2 regions of the Roseomonas sp. TF40 genome follow, and region 2 is predicted to be linked to the other one. Evidence: predicted binding sites of a transcription regulator. Region 2 holds the regulator's gene; the other holds the start of a gene.

Region 1 (7,872 bases), on a different contig from region 2:
GCCCAGGCCGCCCTGGCCCAGGCGCGGGAGGCCTTCGCCCTGGCACGGCGCGCGACCGGTGCGGCCGAGTTCGAGGCCGAGGGCGCGGCACGGCGCGCCTTCGCCGCCGCCCAGGGCCTGCCCGAGCCCCGCGCGCGGGAGGCCGCCGCCCGCACCGGGCTCGAGCGCCGCCGCGTCGAGGCCGAGACGCTGGGCGCCGAGGAGGCTCGGGCGCGCGAGGCCCTGGCCGCCGCCGAGGCGCGCCAGGGCGTGCTGCGCCGGGACCTCGGCCATGCCGAGGCCGCGATGGCGGATGCCGCCGGCGCCCAGGCGCGCCTCGCCCAGGAAGCCGCCGAACTCGCCGCCATGGCCGAGGGCCTGCCGGCCCGCCTGCAGGAGGCCGAGCGCTTCGAGGCCGCGGCGATCGAGGCCATGCGCCAGGCCGCCGAGGCGGCGGACCGCGCCACCGCCGCGGCGGCGGAGGCCGCCGTGCGGGTCGAGGCCCTGGCGAAGGCCGAGGCCGAGGCGGCGGCGCGGGTCGCGCGCCTCGCCACCGTGCAGCAGACCCTGGACAAGGAGCGCGAGGCCACCCTCGCCACGCTGGTGCCGGCCGAACAGCTCGGCGCCGCCAACGCCGCCGTCGGCACTGCCGAGGCCGAGCTGGCGGCCGCCGAACAGGAATTGGCCACCGCCGAATCCGCCCGCGCGGCGGCGCAGGCGGCGCATGAGGCGGCGCGGCGCGCGGCGGCCGAGGCCGAAAGCCTGGAATCGCGCGCCATCGCCGCCCTCCAGGGGGCCGAAGGCACGGCGCGGCGGCTTGCGGAACAGCGGGCGCGGCTGACGGCGGAGCGCGATTCGGCGCAGGCCTCCCTGGTGCCGGAGTCGGAGCAGGCGGCGGCGCAGGCGGAAGCGCAGGAGGCCGCCGCCCTGCTCGCCACCGCCCAGGCCGCGCTGGCCGCGAGCGAGGCGGCGCGCGGCGCGGCCCAGGCGCGGCATGAGGCGGCGCGCAGCCAGGCCAGCGAGGCCGAGGGCCAGCGCACCCGCGCGGCGGCGGAGGTCGCCGCCCTCGCCGATGTGCTGCGCGCGCGCGAAGCCGGCCTCGGCCTCTCGCCGGTGCTTGATGCGGTCTCGGTCCCGCCGGGGCTGGAAGCGGCCCTGGGGGCGGCGATCGGCGAGGCGCTGGAAAGCCCGCTGGATGAGGGCGCCGCGCGGCATTGGCGGCTGCTGCCGCCGCTCGATCCCCTGCCGGGCCTGCCGGCCGGCGCGGTGCCCCTGGCGCGGCTCGTCGAGGCGCCGGCGGCGCTCGCGCGGGCGCTCTCCCAGGTCGGCCTGCTGCCCAAGGGACAGGATGGCGCGGCGCTGATGCCGCTGCTCCGCCCGGGCCAGGCGCTGGTGACGGAGGAAGGCGCGGTCTGGCGCTGGGATGGCCATTGCCTGCGCGCCGGGGCGCCGACGCCGGCGACGGTGCGGCTCGCCCAGCGCAACGCCCTGCGCGCGGCCGAGGCCCGGCTGGATGCCGCCGAGGTCGCCGCCGCCGCCGCCACGGAAGCGCGCCGGGAAGCCGCCGCCGATGAACAGGTCGCGCGCGGCGAGGAAGCCCGCCTGCGCGAGCAGCGCGCCCAGGCCGAGCGCCGCCACGCCGCGGCGACGACGGCGCTGGAACGCATCCTCGCCCGCGCCCAGCAGGCGGAGCAGCGCCTCGCCGCGCTGGCGCCCGAGTTGCAGCGCCTGGAAGCCGAGCATGAGGCCGCGGCTGCGGCCGTCGCCGCGGCGCGCACGGCGCGCGCCAGCGCTCCTGACGCCGCCGCGGCACGGTCGCTGCGCGAGCAGGCCGCCCAGGCCGAGACGATGGCGATGCGGGCGGAAACCGCGGCGCGCGAGGCCCGCCGGGCGGGCGAGGCGCGCCTCGCCGCCGCGCAGGAGCAGGTGCGCCGCCTCGCGGCGCGGGAGGAAGCGGCGCAGGCCCGCCTCGCCGCGCTGCTGCCGGAGGCCGAGCGGCTGGCCGCGGAGCATCGCGAGGCCAGCCACGCCCTGGAACAGGCCCAGGCGGCGCGGGCCACGGCGCCCGACCTCGTCGCCCTCCGCGCCGCCGTCGAGGCCGCGCGCGCGGAGCTCGCCCGGGCGCGGGAGAATGAGGCCGCGGCGCGCGATTCGCGGGCGACGTTGGCCGCCGAGGGCGGGCGGATCGCCGCGCGGGTCGAGGCGATCGGGCCGGAACGGGCGGAATGGGCGCGCCGCCATGCGGAGGCGACGCAGCGCCACAAGGAACTCGCCGATCGCGCCGGCGAGGCCGCCGCCGAGGTGGCGGGCCTCGCCGATGCCCCGGAAGCCGCCGCCGCCCGGCGCGCGACCGCGGGGGCCGCGCTGGCCGAGGCTGAGGCGCTGCACGCCGCGGCCAGCCAGGCCCTGGCCGCCGCCGAGGCCGAGGATCGCGCCGCCACCGAGGCAAGGCGTCTTGCCGATGCCGCCTTCGCCCAGGCGCGCGAGGCGCAGCTGCGGGCCGAGGCCGCCGCCCAGCAGGCCGAGGCCGCCGCCCTTTCGGTGGAGGAACGGGTGGTGGAGCGCCTCGGCCCTGAGCACCCGGCCCTGCCCGAGGACGTGCCTGAACTCAGCGACGCGGCGGAGGAGAAGGCGCGGCGCAAGCTGGAACGCCTGGTGCGCGAGCGCGAGGAGATGGGCGCGGTCAATCTGCGCGCCGAGATCGAATTGTCCGAGCTGGATGCCCGCCGCGCCCAGATCGACAGCGAGCGCGAGGAGGTGGCGACGGCCATCGCCAAGCTGCGGGGGTCCATCGGCCATCTCAACCGCGAGGGGCGGGAGCGGCTGCGCGTGGTCTTCGACAAGGTCGATGCCGAGTTCCGCGCGCTCTTCACGCGGCTCTTCGGCGGCGGGCGGGCGCATCTGGCGCTGGTCGGCAGCGAGGATCCGCTGGAGGCCGGGCTCGAGATCTATGCCGAGCCGCCGGGCAAGAAGCTGGCCTCGCTGAACCTGCTCTCGGGCGGCGAGCAGGCGCTGACGGCGCTCTCCCTGATCTTCGCCGTCTTCCGCTTCAACCCCGCGCCGGTCTGCGTGCTGGACGAGGTGGATGCGCCGCTCGACGACGCGAATGTGGAACGGCTCTGCGACCTGCTGGACGCCATGGCCGCGCCCGACGAGCAGGGCCGCGGCGGCACGCGCTTCCTGATCGTCACGCACCACCCGCTCACCATGGGGCGGATGCACCGGCTCTATGGCGTGACGATGCAGGAGCGCGGCGTGTCGCGGCTGCTGAGTGTCGACTTGCAGCGCGCGGTGGAGCTGGTGGAAGGCCCCGCGCCCGCTTGACCTGCCGCCGGGTTCGGCGCGTCCTGGCCGGATGTTGCTGTTCCGACTCTTCGAACGCGCCATCGACCCCGTGGCCCCGCCGGGCACGCGCGCCGGCCGGGTGCTGGGCGTGCCGGTGCCGGAGGCGCCGCCACCGCGCCGGCTGATCGGCTTCTACTGGCATTTCGTGCGCCAGGCCTGGATGCTCTTCATCGGCCTGTTCCTGGCCGGCGGCGTCGTCGCGCTGCTCGACCTGATGATCCCGATCTTCATCGGCCGCGTCATCGGCCTGCTGGAGGCGCATGGGCCGGGCGCGATCTGGGCGCAGGCGGGCGGCACGCTGGCGGGCATGGCGGCGATCCTGCTGCTGGCGCGCCCGGCTGCCATCCTGGTGCAGAACCTGGTGACGCAGCAGGCGATCATTCCGGGTGTCACGGCGATGATCCGCTGGCAGTCGCATTGGCATGTGGTGCGCCAGGGCTGGAGCTTCTTCCAGGAGGATTTCGCCGGGCGCATCGCCAACCGCGTGATGCAGGCCGGGCCTGCGCTGCGGGAAAGCGTGGTGCAGTCGGTCAGCGCCGTCTGGTACATCCTGGTCTATGGCACCGGCGCGGTGCTGCTGCTGGCCGGCACGGATTGGCGGCTCGCGCTGCCGATCCTGCTGTGGTTCGTGCTCTACGCCACGCTGCTGCGGCTGATCGTGCCGAGGATGCGCGAGCGCTCCCGCAAGGCGAGCGAGGCGCGCAGCACGCTGACCGGCCGCGTCGTGGACAGCTACACCAACATCGTCACGGTGAAGCTCTTCGCCCGCGCGGAGCATGAGGACGCCTTCGTGCGGGAGGCGGTCGAGAAGCTGAACCATGATTTCGGGCGCCAGACGCGCCTGGTCACGCTCAACGGCCTGCTGCTCTCGCTGCTCAACGCGTCGATGCTGGTGGCCACGGCGGGCATCGCGATCTGGCTGTGGTCGCAAGGCGAGATCCCGCTCGGCATGGTCGCGGCGGCGCTGCCCATGGCGTGGCAGATCGCCAACATCTCCGGCTGGGTGGCGTTCAACGTCGCCGGCATCTTCGAGAATATCGGCACGGTGCAGGAGAGCATGGCGAGCCTCGCCATCCCACCCAGCGCGCCCGATCCCCCCGGGGCGGCGGCGCTCGAGGTGCCGCGTGGCGAGATCCGCTTCGAGGGCGTGCGCTTCGGCTATGGCCGGGCGCGCGGCGTGCTCGATGGCTTCGACCTCACCGTGGCGCCGGGCGAGCGGGTGGGGCTGGTGGGCCAGTCGGGGGCGGGCAAGACGACCGCGATCAACCTGCTGTTGCGCTTCTTCACGCCCGAGGCCGGGCGCATCCTGATCGATGGCCAGGATATCGCGACCGTGACGCAGGAGAGCCTGCGCGGAGCGATTGGCGTGGTGACGCAGGACACGGCGCTGCTGCACCGCTCGGTGCTGGACAACATCCGCTACGGCCGGCCCGATGCCAGCCTCGCCGAGGTCGAGGATGCGGCGCGCCGGGCGGAGGCGCATGACTTCATCCAGGCGCTCGCGGATTGGCGCGGGCGCCACGGCTACGAAGCCCATGCCGGCGAGCGCGGCGTGAAGCTCTCGGGCGGCCAGCGCCAGCGCGTGGCGATCGCGCGCGTGCTGCTGAAGGATGCGCCGATTCTCATCCTGGACGAGGCGACGAGCGCCCTCGATTCGGAAGTGGAGGCGGCGATCCAGCAGAGCCTGGACCGGCTGATGGCGGGCAAGACCGTGATCGCCGTGGCGCATCGCCTGTCCACCCTCGCGCGGATGGACCGCCTCGTGGTGCTGGAGCAGGGGCGCATCGTCGAGCAGGGCAGCCATGCCGAGTTGCTGGCGGCCGATGGGACCTATGCGCGGCTGTGGCGCATGCAGTCGGGTGGGTTCGTTGGCGGCTGAGGGGCCGAAGGCAAAGCCTTCGGCCGCACACCCTCAATGCAGCAGGAACTGCCCATTGGCGTAGCGCAGCTCGGCCGGGCGGGTGAGGGCGGTGGAGGCGACGCGCACGGAATGCAGCGGGCCGTCGATCTCGCGCTTCCAGAAATCGAGGAAGCGGGTCAGCTCGGGGAAGCGCGGCGCCAGATCATGCTTCTGCCAGATGAAGCTCTGCAGCAGATGCGGGTGGTCGGGCAGGTGGTAGAGGATCTCGGCTGTGGTGAGATGCCAGTCGGGAAGGTTGTCCGGGGTCTTTTCGAGGCGAGCGATGCGCTGGAGACCGGAGAGATCCATCGTGCTCCTTTCCGGCCCGCGAAGGGGCCTGCGGGTGCCGGCCGCCGCCGATCGACGGCCTGGGCGGTGCAGCATGACATGATGTCCGGGTGGGGATGCAAGGGAAAATCGTTTAGTATCAGCGGCTTGGCACTCGCCTCGCCGATCTGCTGCCAGGGCGTGTTAGCACTCACGCGGATCGAGTGCTTGCGGCGCTTGACGGGCCTGGGGCCATCGCCTAGCTAGCTGGCACTCCTCTGGGGGGAGTGCTAGCGGATGCCTCACGGGTCCGCTGGCGATACATTCTCCGGAAGAGCTTGCCACTCAATTGGAAGCGACAGGAGGACCACAAATGGCGTTCCGCCCTCTGCACGACCGCGTGCTCGTTCGTCGGCTCACGGCCGAAGAGAAGACCGCTGGCGGCATCATCATCCCCGACACTGCCAAGGAAAAGCCGCAGGAAGGCGAAGTCATCGCCGTCGGCTCCGGCACCCTGAACGACAAGGGCGAGCTCCGCGCGCTCGACGTGAAGGCCGGTGACCGCATCCTGTTCGGCAAGTGGTCGGGCACGGAAGTGAAGCTCGGTGGTGAGGAGCTCCTGATCATGAAGGAGTCCGACATCATGGGCATCCTGGACACCCCCGCCGTCGCGAAGGCCGCCTGAGCGCGGCGCGCGGCGCCGATCGCGCCGCGTGCCCCTGGCTAGGCTTCTTCTGCCAACCTGTTCGATGAGGAATTCAGCACATGGCTGCTAAGGACGTGAAGTTCGGCGCCTCGGCGCGCGAGAAGATGATTCGCGGCGTGGACATTCTGGCCGATGCCGTGAAGGTGACGCTTGGCCCGAAGGGCCGCAACGTCGTGATCGACAAGTCCTTCGGCGCGCCGCGCATCACCAAGGACGGTGTGACGGTCGCCAAGGAAATCGAGCTGTCCGACAAGTTCGAGAACATGGGCGCCCAGATGGTGCGCGAAGTGGCCTCGAAGACCAACGACCTGGCCGGCGACGGCACCACCACCGCGACCGTGCTCGCCCAGGCGATCGTGCGCGAGGGTGCGAAGGCCGTGGCCGCGGGCATGAACCCGATGGACCTGAAGCGCGGCATCGACAAGGCCGTGGCGCATGTTGTCGGCGAGCTCGAGAGCAAGACCAAGAAGATCTCCACCTCCGCCGAGGTGGCGCAGGTCGGCTCCATCTCCGCCAATGGCGAGACCGAGATCGGCGAGATGATCGCCGCCGCCATGGAGAAGGTCGGCAATGAGGGCGTGATCACGGTCGAGGAAGCCAAGAGCATCCAGACCGAGCTCGACGTCGTCGAGGGCATGCAGTTCGACCGCGGCTATGTCTCCCCGTATTTCATCACGAATGCGGAGAAGATGATCGCGGAGATGGACAACCCCTACATCCTGATCTTCGAGAAGAAGCTCTCCCAGCTGCAGCCGATGCTGCCGCTGCTCGAAGCGGTGGTGCAGTCCTCCCGCCCGCTCGTCATCGTGGCCGAGGATGTCGAGGGTGAGGCCCTGGCCACCCTCGTCGTCAACAAGCTGCGTGGCGGCCTGAAGATCGCCGCCGTCAAGGCGCCGGGCTTCGGCGATCGCCGCAAGGCGATGCTTGAGGACATCGCGATCCTGACCGGTGGCCAGGTGATCTCCGAGGACCTCGGCATCAAGCTCGAGAACGTGACGCTCGCCATGCTCGGCCGCGCCAAGATGGTGCGCATCGAGAAGGAGAACACCACGATCGTCGACGGCGCCGGCGAGAAGAGCGAGATCCAGGGCCGCTGCGAGCAGATCAAGGCGCAGATCGAGGAGACCACCTCGGACTACGACCGTGAGAAGCTGCAGGAGCGCCTGGCGAAGCTGGCCGGCGGCGTGGCCGTCATCCGCGTCGGTGGCAGCACCGAGGTCGAGGTGAAGGAGCGCAAGGACCGCGTGGACGACGCGCTGCATGCGACGCGCGCGGCCGTGCAGGAAGGCATCGTGCCGGGCGGCGGCGTGGCGCTGCTGCGCGCCTCGACCAACCTGGGCGGGCTGAAGGGCCTGAACAGCGACGAGCAGGTCGGCATCGAGATCGTCCGCAAGGCGATCCAGGCGCCGTGCAAGCAGATCGCGACGAACGCCGGCAAGGACGGCGCGGTCGTGGCCGGTGAGGTCCTGCGCAGCGATGTGTGGGAGTTCGGCTACGACGCGCAGAAGGACGAGTACAAGAACCTCGTCGACGCCGGCATCATCGACCCGACCAAGGTCGTGCGCACGGCGCTGCAGGATGCGGCTTCGGTCGCCTCGCTGCTCATCACCACCGAGGCGATGGTCGCCGAGCGTCCGGCGAAGCCGGCGGCTCCGGCCGGCGGCCCGGGCGGCGG
Region 2 (7,872 bases):
AGCGACCGCGGCGGCAAGCGCGCTGCCGTCGAGGTCGAGGGCGGCGGCCACCGCGCCGATCTTGCGCGCCACACCGGCCGCACCCGGTTGCTCGGGCACCATGCGGATCGACGCGCCGGCGGCGCGCAGCACGGCCAGCGCCTGGGGCGGCCCGGCCTCCTCCGAGAGCAGCAGCAGGTCGGCACCGAGGCCGAGCAGCCCTTCCGGCGGCAGGGCGCGCAGATAGCCGATGCGCGGCAGGGCGGCGAGGGCGGCGGGGAAGCGGCTGGTGCTGTCAACGGCGACGATCCGCTCACCCGCACCCAGGGCGCAGACCGTCTCCGTCACCGCGCTGCCGGCGACAACGAGGCGACGGAGCGTGTCGCTCCGCGCGCGGAAGGCACCCAGCCCGACCGTCGTGCCGATCGCGGCGGGCAGCAGCCAGCGGCGGGGGATCATGCGGCACCTGCCAGGGCGTGGCGCGCCGTGACATCGGCCACCAGGGCGCGCCAATCCGGGCGCTCTGCCTGGCCCGGCTTGCGCGCGCCGAAGAGCAGCGCCACCACCTCCCCGACCGCGTCGAGCAACTCGATGGAGGTCACCGCGCCATCCTCGGTCGGCTTGACGACGCGCCAGGCGGCGGCCACGCCGGCCTCGCGCAGATGCAGGTTGAAGTCGGGGTCGAGCACGTTACACCAGCCCTGGATCGGCTGCACGCGGCGCACCGGGCCGGTGTGGATCTGGATCGCGGCGCGGTTGCCCACGAAGACCATGATCGGCACCTGCCCTGCCGCGGCGAGTTCCAGCGTCCCGGCCGCCGCCTGCGGGGCGAGCGGCAGGGCGAGGTCCTCGCCCGCGAGGCGGAAGGCCTGGCGGCGCGTCGCGCGGTGCTGGCGCAGCATGGGGAAGAAATCATGCGTGTCGCGCAGGCCGAGCCAGGCCTGGCGCAGCGCGGTGGCATCCACATCGCGCTCGGCCTCGCTGGTCGGCGATGGCGGGGCTTCGGGCGGGGCGGGCGCGGCGTCCAAAGCAAGGTCGCGCAGCATCGCCGCCCAGGCGTCGCGGTCGGTCTCGCCGGTCGCATAGACCTTGTGGGCGGCGATGCCGTCACGGTCGAAGACCTGGATCGAGGGGCGCTCCCCGCCCAGCGCATAGGCATGCGCCCAACGGCCGGGGAAGAGCCGCAGGTCGATGTCCGGGCCGAGGACGAGAATATGCCCGGGGCCGGCCGAGACCTGTTCATAGCGGCCATGGCGCTCATGCACGGCGTGGTCGTTGCGGGTCAGCGCCATGACGCGGCCGGCGCGCGGCAGGGCGCCGATCAGGCCGGCCCAGTCGGGGCGCAGCGGCGTGGCGGGGCCGGTGGCGCCGCAGGCGACCAGCGCCGCCTCGGTCACGCCGAGCCGCTCGGCGGCGTCGCGGGCGCGCAGCCGGCCTTGGGTGGCGCAGAGTGTGTCGTAGCGTTCGTGCAGGGCGTTCATCGGGGAAGCTCCTTCAGTTCAGGCGGAAATGGACGGGGGTTTCGACCCAGGATTCGACGCGGGTGCCGGCGATGGCGGCCGGTTCGAAGGCCCAGCGCCGCACGGCGGCCAGCGCGGCGGCGTCGAGCAGCGGATGGCCGGAGCTGCGCCAGACGCGCAGCTCCTCGGTGCTGCCGTCCCGCCCGACACGGACGCGGACCAGCACCGTGCCGGTCAGGCCGAGCTCGATGGCGCGGGGCGGGTAGGCGGGCGGGGCGGGCGGGCTGCGGTAGCGCGGCGCGGTGACCAGGATCGGCCCCGCCGGCACCTCGGCCGCGGGCGTGGGGGCCGCCGCCGATGGGCCGGCTGCCGCACCCTCGCCCCCGCTGGCGCCCCCGCTGGCGCCCGGGCCGGCGCGAACGGTCCGGGTCGCCGCAACACGGCGCGGCGCGGGGGGCGGCTGCGGCCGGGGTGAGGGCGCGACCTGGGGCGGTGGCGCCGGGAGAGGCTCGGCAGGCGCAGGATCCGGCGCCGCCTCGGGCAATGCCGGCGGATCGGGCAGCGGTGCCGGCTCGGGCTCGGCCAGGACCGGGGCGGGCGCGGCGAGCGGCTGCGGCTCGGGCTCCGCCGCCGCTTCCTCGCCCCGCTCCTCCGAGACGGCCGGGGCGAGGCTCGCCCAGACCACGGCGACGCCGGCCGGCGCGCTGGCGCGCAGCGGGGGCGGGGGCGCCGCCAGGAAGGGCAGCACCGCCGCCCCCGCCAGCGCGCCATGCAGCGCCAGCGACGCCCCCAGCGAGGGGCGCCACTCCCACCGCGCCGCGAGGTTCGCCGCGCGGCGCATCAGAAGCTGATGCGCAGGCTGCCGCGCACATTGCGGCCCGTCTCGTAGAAGGCCGGCGCGGGATCGCTGTTCCAGCTCGCGCGGCGATAGGTGGTGTCGAAGACGTTGTCGATGCCCACGCCGATCCGCAGATTCGGCGCGGCGGTCGGCGTCCAGCTCGCGAAGAGATCGAGCAGCCCGTAGCCCGAAGTGCTCTGCGCCACGCCAGGGATGTTCGGCGCGCGGTCCTGCTCGGCCGCCACCGTCACCCGCCCGCCGACCGTCACGCCCTGGTCGAGGAAGCGGTAGCCGGCATTGAGGTTGGCGCGATGCGCGGGGATGGAGGCCAGCGGCTGGTTGGTCTCGCGGTTGTCGCCCTCGAGTGCCGCCAGGCCCAGGCCGAGCCACCAGCTGCCGGCATCGTATTGCGCCTCGGCCTCCACGCCCTCGATGCGCGCGGCTCCGATGTTGCGGCTGACAGTGGTGGTGGGGAACACCGTCTGCTCGATGAAGTCGTCGATGTCGTTGCGGAAGGCGCTGACGCGCAGCCGCAGCCGGTCGCCGCCGCGCAGCACGTCGGCGAAGCGGAGGTTGACGCCGACCTCCTTGTTGCGCGCGACCTCGGGCCGGAGGTTCGGGTTGGGCACGAAGCGATTGCCCGGGAAGTGCTGCCCACCGACATAAAGCTCGGTGAGCGAAGGCGCGCGGAAGCCCTCGGTGTAGGCGATGTAGGGCTGCAGCCAGGGCAGCATTTGCCAGGCCAGCGAGACGCGCGGCGAGACGCGGTCCGTCTGCACGTCGTTGCGCCCATCGGGGCTTTCCTGGTCGAAGCTGTCGAAGCGCAGCCCGGGCGTCAGCGTGAAGGCGCCGAGCGCGATCTCATCCTGCACGAAGAGACCCAGCACCTGCTGCTGCGCGGTGGGGAATTGCGCGCGGGCGAGGCCGTTGGAGGAGCCCTCCTGCTCATCCTGGTAAAGCTCCGTGCCGAAGACGAGCGTGTGGCCGAGCGGGCCGGTGGTGAAGCGCGCGGTGTTCTGCGCGTCGATGCCGATGGTTGTCAGCTCGGTCAGGTCGCGCGCGCGCGTGCCGGTCAGGCGCTGTTCCTCGATCGAGACATGGTTGCGATAGACAACGACCTGCGGTTCCAGCAAGGGCTGTGCCGGGTTCGCGTAGTTCCAGCGGAAGGTCAGCGTCTCCTGCACCGTCTCGCGGTCGGTGGGGCTGGTGGTGGTGGCGGTGTTGGCGGCGATGGGGATCTGGTGATTGTCCTGGAAGCGCATCGCCGAGAGCTCGAAGCGATGGAATCCCGGGCTCCAGCCGATCTTGCCGAAGAGCGAGCCGGCCTCGTCGCCGCTATAGGGGATGGTGGTGCCGCGCCCATCGGTGAAGTTGCCGTTGGTGAAGCCGCTGACGGCGCCGAGGATGTCGAACTCGCCTTCGCGCGCGCCGAGGGCCATGTTGCCGCGCCAGCCGCTGCCCTGGCTCTGCCAGCCGCCGCCGATCACGCCGCCGAAGCGCGCCCCGGGCTGGAGGATGTCGTCGGCCGTGATGGTGCGCAGCGCCACCACGCCACCCAGCGCGCCCGAGCCGTAGAGCGTGCTGCCCGGCCCGCGCAGCACCTCGACCGAGCGCAGCAATTCGGGATCGATGAAGGTGCGCCCGCGATGGCCGGCGTTGAAGTTGTTCCTTGCGCCATCGAGGCGCAGCACGATCCGGTCCTCACCCAGGCCGCGGATCACCGGCTGCAGCGCGCTGCTGCGCGGCACGCCCGAGCCCTCGACGCCGGGGATGTCGCGGATCAGGTCCACGACCGAGCGCGCGTCGCGGCGCTCGATCTCCTCGCGGTTCACGACGGTGACGGGGGTGGCGGTGTCGCCGGCCACGGCACGGGCGCGCGTCGCGGTGGTGGTCACGGCGTCGAGCGGCGTGACGGCGGCGGCTTCGGCCTGGGGAGTAGCGGGTTGCTGGGCGTTGGCCGGGTTCTGTGCAGGCACGGCGGCGAGGCTGGCAAGCAAAGCCAGCGGAAGATGGCGCGAATCCATGGGCGTTCCGATTCATGTCGGTGCTTGGCTGGCTCGCGAGGGGGGCGTGGCCGCGATGGCGGCCAGCCCGATGCTGGCTGGCTGGGCTGGTGGCGGGGGTGGAAGGGCTATTTGGTGAGGATCAGCCGGTCATTGCCGGTCAGGCGCAGGCGATAGGCCTCCCCCGCATGGAGGATGGTGATCTCCCGCGCACCGCGAAGCAGCTCAGCGCTGGTCACGGGCATGGCCCTGGCGTTGGCGGTGGCGACCTGTGGCGGGGGGTGAGGCTTCGGGACGGTACCTGATGGTGACATGGGGCGGCTCCTGAAATCGCGGTGCGGGGCCATTACCGTTTGCCCTCGCGTATCGGGAGGCAGACTTATCGCGATTGAGAGTCATTCGCAATAAGGGGGAGCAAGAAGTTTTCGAGGGGCCCGAACCCGCCCAAGGCTCACGGCGGGCGTGGCCCCGATGCCTCCGCCCTTGCGTTCTTCAGTTGCCAGAGCAGGTTGGGTTCTAGTTCCCTTTCCTGTGGGCGAAGATGTTCGAGCCCTGCCCCCCAACCCTGGCGAAGTTGTGCGTGTCATAGCCGCGTTCGGTGTAGGCGGCTCCAAGCCCTTGGAACCCATTTCGTTTTCAACGCCGTCAGGCGGGGGGCCGAAGTGCCCCCCGCCTGACGGCGTTAAACTGAATCGAGGTCCAGGAGGCTGAGCCTCCTGGTGGGAGGAGTATGAGGAGGGCAACGCCCTCCTCATCACCCCAGCAACCGCCCGATCACCCGGGCCGTGTAGTCCACCACCGGGATGATCCGGCCATAATTGATCCGCGTCGGCCCGATCACCCCGATCGCGCCCACGATCTTCTCCTGCCCGTTGCGGAAGGGTGCCACCACCATCGACAGCCCGGCCGTGTCGAACAGCCCGCTCTCCGCGCCGATGAAGATCTGCACGCCCTCACCCCGCTGCGCGAGGTCGAGCAGGCGCAGCATCGTCTCCTGCGCCTCGAGCCGCTCGAACAGCGCCTGGATCTCCTGCACCCGCTGCAGGTGATCGAGGTTCTGCAGCAGCTTCGCCTGCCCGCGCAGGATCAGCGCGCCGCCCACGCCCCCCGTCCAGGTGCCGAGCCCCGCCGCCACCACCTGCTGCGTCAGCGCATCGAGTGCGGTGCGGTTGGAGGCGATCTCGGCCGCCACCGTCCGGCGCGTCTCCTCCAGCGTCACGCCGGCAAGCCGCGCATTGAGGTAGTTGCTCGCCTGGGTCAGGGAGGAAGGCGGCAGGCCGGGCGGCACCTCGATGACGCGGTTCTCCACCTGGCCATCGGCTGTCACCAGCACCACCAGCGCGCGCCCGGGGCCGAGGGCGACGAATTCGATGTGGCGCACCGGCGCCTCGCTCTTGGGTGCCACCACCAGCCCGGCCGCCCCGGCCAGGCCCGAGAGCATCTGCCCGGCCTCGCCGAGCGTCTCCTGCAAGCTCCGCCCGCCGGCGGCGCAGCGCGCGGCGATGGCGTCCTGCTCCTCCTCGCCCAGGGCGCCGAATTGCAGCAGGCCATCGACGAAAAGCCGCAGGCCGCGCTCGGTCGGCAGGCGCCCGGCGGAGGTGTGCGGCGCGAAGAGCAGCCCGGCATCCTCCAGATCCGCCATCACGTTGCGGATCGTGGCCGGGGAGAGCGAATGCGGCAGGCGGCGGGAGAGGGTGCGGCTGCCCACCGGCTCGCCGGTCTCGACATAAAGCTCGACCAACTCGCGCAGGATGGCGGCGCTGCGGTCGTCGATCCCCGACGGCAGGGCGAAGGGGCTGAGATTGGCGGCGCCGATCGGGCGCGGTGGTCTGGCGATCGGACCCATCATGCTCCCCGGACCAGGTGAAACCAGCGGGAAAGCTAGGGGGGGCGTGGCAGGAAGGTCAACCTTCGCGCCGCTGCAAGGTTTCGCCACAGTCGCGCCACGCGGCGGTTACGCTTGGCTGCTTTGCTCCGGCTGCGATGGATCGCAGCAGGAGGCGATGATGGCATCGAAGCCGAGCGGGACGGATCTGTGGACCACCTTGCTGGCCAGCTGGCTGGCGCGCCCCCAGGGAAGGTGATCCGGGGAGGCTGACTCAGGGCTTGACGGCCCCCCCGCCAGCAGGGCGCATGGCCGGCATGGCCCCGCTGCGCCTCGCCCTGCTGCTGCTGCTGGTCCCTGGCGCGCTCGCGGCGCAGGAGAGCGACCCCTGGACCGCCTGCGGCCGCGCCATCGCCGCGGCCGAACGCGGCTCGGGCATCCCCGCCGGGCTGCTGCTCGCCATCGCGCGGGTGGAGAGCGGCCGCGCCCGGCCCGGCGGCGGGTCCGCCCCCTGGCCCCATGCGCTGAACGCCGCCGGGGTGGGGCGCTTCCCCGAAACCCGTGCGGCGGCCATCGCGGAGGTCGAGGCGCTGCGCGCCCAGGGCATCCGCTCGATCGATGTGGGGTGCATGCAGGTGAACCTGTTCCACCACCCCGAGGCCTTCCCGAGCCTGGAGGCCGCCTTCGACCCACCCATCAACGTCGCCTATGCCGCGCGCTTCCTGCGCGACTTGCGCGCGCGCACCGGCAATTGGGCCGAGGCCGTGGCGCAATACCATTCCAGCGAACCGGGGCGCGGGCTGGCCTACCACTCCCGCGTCACCGTCTCGCGCGTGGCGGGGGGCGTGGCGCTGGGCTCGGCGCGGAGCCTCGCGGGGCTCTGCGCGCCGGGGCTCTCGGCGCGGCTGGTGGTGGCGCCGAACGGGCGGCCGCGCACGGTCTGCCGGCGGGGATAGGGAGGAAGCGATGCGGCACGTGCATGTCATCACCCATCCGGAGGTCGAGATCGACCCGGCGATCCCGGTGCCCGACTGGCGGCTCTCCCCGCGCGGGTTGGCGCGCAGCCGGGCGATGCTCGGCGCCCCCTGGGTGGCGGGGATCGGCGCCGTGTTCAGCAGCGCCGAGCGCAAGGCGCGCGACATGGCCGACATCCTCGGCGCGCATCTGGGCCTGACGCCGGTGATCGATCCTGACCTCGGCGAGAATGACCGCAGCGCCACGGGCTACCTGCCGCGCGCCGAGTTCGAGCGCACCGCGGACGCCTTCTTCGCCCATCCCGAGACCAGCATCCGCGGCTGGGAGCGTGCGGTGGATGCGCAGGCGCGCATCGTGGCGGCGGTGGCGCGGGTGATCGCCGCGGCGCCGCCCGAGGGCGACATCGCCCTCATCGCGCATGGCGGGGTGGGGGCGCTGCTGCTGTGCCACCTCACCGGCGCGCCGATCTCCCGCGCCGCCGATCAGCCCGGCGAGGGGGGCGGCAACCGCTTCGTCTTCACGCTGCCGGGCTGGACTCCGGTGGGGGGCTGGCAGCCGATCGAGGCGGCGGCAGGCGCGACAGAAGGAACAGCATGATCGCCATGGCCGGCAGCGCCGCCGCCGTGGTCAGCACGAAGAACCAGGACCAGCCCAGCGCCTCCGCCAGATAGCCCGAGCTCGCCCCCAGCGTGCGCAGCGGCACCGCGGCGAGGGAGGAGAGCAGCGCATATTGCGTCGCCGTGAAGCTGCGGCTGGTGAGCGCGCTGAGATAGGTGACGAAGGCGGCGTCGG

Evidence for each region. The regulator HrcA, encoded in region 2, represses chaperone genes, less so after heat shock. The targets are predictions, from matches to a motif close to GTTNGCACTCNCNNNNNGNGAGTGCNAAC.
Region 1: groES (co-chaperone GroES) is a predicted target of HrcA. The motif match lies at 5,758-5,786, and genes of this name have one in related genera.

The regions. Positions count from the first base shown of each region.
Region 1 covers NZ_JBXVVR010000003.1:657-8,528, reverse strand. Annotated here, with positions in the region: gene AC2D9U_RS09880 (chromosome segregation SMC family protein) at 1-3,303, shown strand, start outside; gene AC2D9U_RS09875 (ABC transporter ATP-binding protein) at 3,335-5,203, shown strand; gene AC2D9U_RS09870 (usg protein) at 5,237-5,533, opposite strand; gene groES (co-chaperone GroES) at 5,865-6,176, shown strand; gene groL (chaperonin GroEL) at 6,257-7,872, shown strand, end outside.
Region 2 covers NZ_JBXVVR010000002.1:362,432-370,303, forward strand. Annotated here, with positions in the region: gene AC2D9U_RS07755 (heme/hemin ABC transporter substrate-binding protein) at 1-438, opposite strand, end outside; gene AC2D9U_RS07760 (hemin-degrading factor) at 435-1,460, opposite strand; gene AC2D9U_RS07765 (energy transducer TonB) at 1,474-2,280, opposite strand; gene AC2D9U_RS07770 (TonB-dependent hemoglobin/transferrin/lactoferrin family receptor) at 2,280-4,301, opposite strand; gene hemP (hemin uptake protein HemP) at 4,409-4,525, opposite strand; gene hrcA (heat-inducible transcriptional repressor HrcA) at 5,035-6,126, opposite strand; gene AC2D9U_RS07785 (lytic transglycosylase domain-containing protein) at 6,423-7,061, shown strand; gene AC2D9U_RS07790 (histidine phosphatase family protein) at 7,072-7,677, shown strand; gene AC2D9U_RS07795 (AmpG family muropeptide MFS transporter) at 7,598-7,872, opposite strand, start outside.